3 regions of the Pseudidiomarina marina genome follow, and region 3 is predicted to be linked to each of the others. Evidence: predicted binding sites of a transcription regulator. Region 3 holds the regulator's gene; each other region holds the start of a gene.
The links. The regulator sigma-54, encoded in region 3, starts transcription at its own class of promoters, with help from an activator protein. The targets are predictions, from matches to a motif close to GTTGGCACGNNNNTNGNNT.
Positions count from the first base shown of each region.

Region 1: LG272_RS02660 (nitric-oxide reductase large subunit) is a predicted target of sigma-54. The motif match lies at 1,183-1,201, and genes of this name have one in related genera.
Region 2: glnA (glutamate--ammonia ligase) is a predicted target of sigma-54. The motif match lies at 966-984, and genes of this name have one in related genera.

Region 1 is NZ_CP085233.1:550,235-552,513, reverse strand. Features, by position in the region: gene nrdD (anaerobic ribonucleoside-triphosphate reductase) at 1-429, opposite strand, end outside; gene nrdG (anaerobic ribonucleoside-triphosphate reductase activating protein) at 443-895, opposite strand; gene LG272_RS02660 (nitric-oxide reductase large subunit) at 1,299-2,279, shown strand, end outside.
Region 2 is NZ_CP085233.1:632,896-635,174, reverse strand. Features, by position in the region: gene glnA (glutamate--ammonia ligase) at 1-879, opposite strand, end outside; gene LG272_RS03050 (efflux RND transporter permease subunit) at 1,997-2,279, opposite strand, start outside.
Region 3 is NZ_CP085233.1:79,283-81,561, forward strand. Features, by position in the region: gene lptB (LPS export ABC transporter ATP-binding protein) at 1-562, shown strand, start outside; gene LG272_RS00390 (RNA polymerase factor sigma-54) at 571-1,944, shown strand; gene hpf (ribosome hibernation promoting factor) at 1,971-2,258, shown strand; gene ptsN (PTS IIA-like nitrogen regulatory protein PtsN) at 2,262-2,279, shown strand, end outside.

The sequences.
Region 1 (2,279 bases), 470 kb from region 3:
AACGAAGTTTACGAAGGTGCCGCAGAAGCTTTCGAGATGTTTTGGCGCTTTTGACTCACCACCGAGTTTCGTTAAACCATCACGCAAAAACGGATACATTGTCACCGACACACAATAAGGCTTCAAACTGGTTTCGTCGTGCACATAAATCTCGTGATCTTCAATTTGACGAATGTATTCTTGAGCCAAATCATCACCAAACAGTTCGCCAATTTTGGTACTGACTTGTTTACGATTTACTTGCACGAAAAAGTCTTTCATTAATTCCGCTTCAAGGGTCGCAATATTTTTCTGGGTGACGTTGGCGTTGGCATCCATTTTTGAACCATCAGCAGCATTTTGTGCAGCTAAGTACTGCTTGATAAAGTCCATTTTCGCGTCAACTTGTTCAGGGTGTAAGCGCAGCATTGTTCTTCTCCATTTATTTATTATTTATAACCGGCTACGTTGTGATAAACCGGCAATTGAGTCGTTGCTGATTGCGTAAGTCATAGAACTTCTGGTTGGTGGTGGGGCTGTCTAGGCCACCAAGCTCCGCAATCCATGGCCCCGTTTTGAGGTAGGTCAAGTGTTGCTTAATCGCTTGCGACACGTCGTCATAACCGGTGTATAAACAAGTTTCGAGACCGGCGTCACGGCTCATTTTCAGTAGCGCAATGAGCGCATCGGGCTGCCATTCGCCGCCAAGAAACAATACACAGGTAATCAGGTTGCGATACTGTGCCAAACGCGCCGCGAAGTAGTCGGTAGTTAGCGCCTCACCACTACCCACTGGCCAACTATCGACGCTGTGGCACCCTTTGCATCCCACTGGACAGCCGGTGATGGTATAAGCAAGGGAGACTTCTCCAGGAACCTCCTGAAATACCACCTGTTCAGCACTGTATCGCAACATGAAATACCTATATATTGTGTAAGGTTATATATAAATCACCATATATTGTGTTTCAGCATAGTCTCGACACACAAAGCTGCCTTGATCTAGATCAATAAAAACTACCTCCAATGGGTATACCCCAAACAATCCTTTTGTTTACCCCTTTAGCTCAATTTCTTGTGGACTAGGGCTCTGCCATTCTATACGCGGGTAATTTCTACCGAGGCGGTTTAAATGACCGCTGAAGAATTGGGTTGATTTAACCCAATAAATTTAAATAAACGTGCTTTTTCAGTGAGATAAAACTTGGCACGGGGCTTGCTAGACAATCGACGTGTGCGCAACCCATGTCGTAACACAGCGCAAACGTGATTAAAGGGAGAATCAACAATGCAACAACATCAACAGCCGGAGGTGCCACATGGCCGGTTATAAAAAATTATGGTGGACATTGATTGCCATTTTGGCGATTACCTTTGGTGTCCTCGGTTATTTCGGTAAAGAAGTTTACCGTGTCGCTCCGCCTATTCCTGATCAAGTAGTGACCGAATCGGGTCAAGTATTGATGACGGAAGAGACGATTCTTGATGGTCAAACCGCATGGCAATCAGTCGGTGGTATGCAACTCGGCTCGATTTGGGGTCATGGTGCGTATCAGGCGCCAGACTGGACTGCCGATTGGTTACACCGCGAGTTGTTAGCATGGTTAGAAATTACCGCGCAAAACACCTACGGCCAAAGCTATGAAAGCTTAACTGAAGCGCAACAGAACGCGCTACAGTTTGAGTTAAAGCAAGAATATCGTAACCCTCAGTACGACGCTGCAACCGATACGCTTACGGTTGATGCCGTTCGTGCTGAAGCAATTGCACAAACTGCTGAGTACTACAGCCGTTTGTTCAGCGATGACTTGTCACTGCGTAGCACGCGCGAAAGCTATGCGATGAAAGAGAACACCTTACCAAGCGCAGAACGTCGCGACGTCATGACTCAGTTCTTCTTCTGGACTGCTTGGGCTGCCGCAACTGAGCGCCCTGATAGCGACGTGACTTATACCAATAACTGGCCGCATGAGCCGTTAATTGATAACAAACCAAGTGCTGAAAATATCATCTGGTCATTGGTATCAATTATCTTGTTAATTGCCGGTGTTGGTGCCTTGATTTGGGCGTGGGCGTTCTTGCGTGAACATGACGAAGAAGAGCCTGAAGCACCGAAGAAAGACCCTATCAGTCTGGTTAATTTAACTCCATCACAAAAAGCCTTGGGTAAATACCTGTTCTTGGTGATGGCGTTGTTCATTGTGCAAATTTTCCTCGGTGGTTTCACCGCACACTACACCGTTGAAGGCCAGGAATTCTATGGTATCAACGTGTCGCAGTGGTTCCCGTACTCATTGGTA
Region 2 (2,279 bases), 550 kb from region 3:
GCTCAAGCCACCGTACTGATCGCCTGCGAACAAGTTCTTGCCGTCTTTGCTAATTGACATGTGAACGTGCATACCAGAACCGTTATCACCAACAATTGGTTTCGGCATAAAGGTAGCGGTCATACCGTATGAATGCGCTACGTTATGTACCACATACTTATAAATTTGAATCTCGTCAGCTTTTTTCACCAACGTATTAAAGCGGGTTGCCACCTCGTTTTGACCGGCAGTTGCCACTTCATGGTGGTGCGCTTCAACGACTAAGCCCATGTCTTCCATCACGGTGCTCATGGTGCTACGAATATCGTGCGCTGAATCAACGGGTGGTACTGGGAAGTAACCGCCTTTCACACCTGGACGGTGCGCCAAGTTACCATCTTTGTATTCTTTGCCCGAGTTCCACTTCGCTTCTTCTGCTTCAATTTTATAGAAGCTACCGCTCATGTCCGTGTGGAAACGCACATCGTTGAACAAGAAAAACTCTGGCTCTGGACCGAAGAACGCCGTGTCGCCAATGCCCATGCTTTGCAAATACTCTTCCGCACGACGCGCAATTGAACGCGGGTCACGGTCATAACCTTGCATGGTGTCTGGCTCAAGAATGTCGCACACCACATTCATCGTTACTTCGTCAGTGAACGGGTCAAGTACAATCGAGCTACAATCAGGCATAAGCACCATGTCTGACTCATTGATGCCTTTCCAGCCACCAATAGACGAACCATCAAACATCTTGCCTTCTTCGAAGAACTCTTCATTAATTTGCGAAACCGGGATGGTCACATGCTGCTCTTTACCTTTAGTATCGGTAAAGCGTAAATCCACGAATTTGACATCGTGTTCTTCAATGTAAGCCATAACGTCTTGTGGTGTTGTCATGTGATCCTCCGCGATCGTGCATGTCTAGTTTCAGAATTGAGTATAGCAAGCATTGCTTGTTGCGCTTGCACCTTTGCACCAAATTAAAGCAAAAACGATGCCAAGATTGGTTTTGGTTCACTTTTCAATGGGTTAACGTTGTTCTGGTACGGCTAGGGTGCTGTGCATTGGCTTTATTTGCACCATTGTAGTGCAAATTCATGCACCACGGAAGTGCAAGGGCTCGAAAAGCGTTGTTCGTTATTCGTTGTTCGTTATTCGTTATTCGAAAGAGCGAAGAGCGAAGAGCGAAAGACGAACTGCGTAGTTCTTGGTTTGTGCGCGTCGCTGTTTGTAGGAGATAAACTCTGTTCGACTCTCGCTCCCGCACAGCCTAGAGATCCCATTCACCGGCTCACGTCATACACCTACTCACGTCATACATTTGCTCATCTCATACACCTGTTCATCTCATACACCGGCTCACGTCATACATCTGTTCATCTCATACACCTGCTCACGTCATACATTTGCTCATCTCATGCACCTGTTCATCTCATACACCTGCTCACGTCATACATTTGCTCATCTCATGCATCTGCTCATCTCATACACCTACTCACGTCATACATCTGTTCATCTCATACACCTGTTCATCTCGTACACCTACTCACGTCATACATTTGTTCATCTCATACACCTGCTCATCTCGTACACCTGCTCACGTCATACATTTGCTCATCTCATAGATTTTTCAGACGAATCGCGTGATTTTCCGTGTTGAACCTATTCAACTTACCAAAAAGGCTGATGTAACGGTGTGGGGCATGTGCTTTTATTTTGGCTGTTCAGTTGCATCAAAAATGGAGCAAAAAAGCCCCCTTCAAATGCTGCATTTTTGATGCAACTGAACACCCTTTTTCTGAGCCGACATACATGCTTGATAGGGCTTTCTATTATGGGTTCGGGGTTCGGGGTTCGGGGTTCGGGGTTCGGGGTTCGCGAACAGGGCGAAGCCCGGACGAACAGCGTAGCGCACGAAGCACGAACTACGCTGTTTGTTTGAGGGTTTCGTTATTGGCTTTCGCTTTTTCGAATAACGAATAACGAATAACGAATAACCAATAACGATTAACGATTAACGCTCTCGAGCGGTCCGGCGCCGCAGGAGCGACGCGTACAGCAATGGAATGACCACCAGCGTCAACGCCGTAGAGACCGCGATGCCGAAGATCAGGCTGACGGCCAGGCCGTTGAAGATGGGGTCATCGAGGATGAAGAAAGCACCCATCATGGCCGCGATTGCGGTCAACGTGATTGGTTTGGCACGTACGACAGCAGCTTCTATCACGGCGGTGTTGAGATCTTTGCCGGCGGCGACTTCTTCACGGATAAAATCGACCAGCAAGATGGAGTTCCGC
Region 3 (2,279 bases):
TGATAAAGGCCGCATCCTGATTGATGATGACGACATTTCATTACTACCAATGCACGAACGAGCGCGACGCGGAATCGGCTACCTCCCGCAGGAGTCGTCAATTTTCAGGAAACTCACGGTTCGCGACAATATTATGGCAATATTGGAAACGCGAAAGGACCTTGATGCCAATGGTCGTGAAGAACGCTTAGATGGCCTGCTGGAAGAATTTCATATTGGGCACATTGCGAATAGTCTTGGCATGAGCTTGTCGGGTGGTGAACGTCGCCGCGTAGAGATTGCTCGCGCGCTAGCGGCCGATCCTGCATTTATTCTGCTTGATGAACCGTTCGCGGGCGTCGACCCAATTTCAGTATTAGACATTAAAAAAATTATTGAACATTTGAAGAATCGCGGCATTGGCGTTTTGATCACCGATCATAACGTTCGCGAAACCTTATCTGTTTGTGAAAATGCCTACATTGTTAGTCATGGTGAGTTGATTGCGACTGGTGACGCCCATACCATCTTAAATAATCAACAGGTTAAAGACGTGTATTTGGGTGAGCAATTCACCCTTTAGGTGGTGCAATGAAACAAGGCCTGCAGTTTAAATTCTCTCAGCAGCTGTCGATGACGCCGCAGCTGCAGCAGGCAATTAAACTTCTACAACTTTCGACGCTTGAACTACAACAAGAGGTTCAACAAGCGCTCGAAGAAAACCCGTTATTGGAATTAGAACAAGCTGAGGCTGAAGGCGAAACGGCCATTACCGACGATGATGATCTTTGGGATAGTCCTTGTTCTGCGGCACTAGGTCAGTCCAGCTCGAGCTTTGATGGCGAAGACTCAGTGTTTGAAGGGGCCTCAGGCACAACTTTGCAAGACCATTTGATTTGGCAAATGCAACTCTCTCATTTTTCAGCTATCGATGAAGCAATTGCCCTCGCCATCATTGATGCCATTGACGATAGTGGTTACTTGGCGGTTTCTCTGGAAGAAGTTGTAACCGCCGTAAATCGTCAAACCGATGAACCTGTTGAACTCGATGAAGCGGCTGTCGTATTAAAACGCATCCAACATTTTGACCCCATTGGGGTTGGTGCTCGTGATGTCGGCGAATGTCTCACCTTACAACTCCAACAATTGCCCCATGATACGCCGTGGCGTAACGAAGCGTTAGCAACTGTGCGTGAGCATTTGGCTTTGCTTGGATCACGCGATTACCGAACTTTAGCACGTCGATTGCGTTTAAATGAAGACGACCTCGCTGCTGTGATTGACCTCATTCAACACCTTCAGCCGCGGCCTGGCGAAGCGTTTAACAATAGCGACGATGACTACGTTATTCCCGATGTTTTGGTGCGCAAGAAAAATAATCGCTGGATGGTTGAGCTAAATCCAGAAAGTGTGCCTAAACTTAAAGTGAACGAAAGTTACATGAAGTTATGCCAAGGAACGCGCCAAACCGACGACATGCAATACATACGCCAACAAACACAAGAAGCGAAATGGTTTATCCGCAGCCTTGAAAGCCGCAACGAAACGCTGCTGAAGGTCGCGAATGCTATTGTATTGCGTCAACAAGGATTCTTTGAACACGGTGAAGAAGCAATGAAACCAATGGTGTTAGCGGATATTGCAAGCGCTGTTGAGATGCATGAATCAACTATTTCTCGAGTAACCACGCAAAAGTATATGCATTCACCGCGTGGTGTGTTTGAATTGAAGTACTTCTTCTCAAGTCAGCTCGGTACTGATACTGGAGGGGAAGCTTCATCAACGGCCATTCGGGCGTTGTTGAAAAAGCTAGTTGCTGCGGAAAACCCGAAAAAGCCGCTGAGTGACAGTAAACTAACTGAACTCCTCGCGGAACAAGGTATCCAAGTAGCTAGACGGACCATTGCGAAGTATCGAGAGGCGCTCAATATTCCGCCCTCGAGTCAACGCAAACGTCTTATCTGAATCTTGGACAACAGAAGGAAGATGTTATGCAAATTAATCTGACTGGTCATCACGTAGAAATCACTGACGCATTACGCGAGTACGTCGATAGCAAATTTAGTAAACTCGAGCGACATTTTGACCACATAAACAACGTCCATGTCATTTTAAATGTTGAAAAGTTGACGCAAAAAGCGGAAGCTACGCTGCATTTGAATGGCGGCGAAATTTTCGCAGATTCAGAGCACCAAGATATGTATGCCGCCATAGACGGGTTGATCGACAAACTCGATCGGCAGGTTATTAAACATAAAGAAAAGATGAAACGTCACTAAATCATGGATTTATCCACCTTG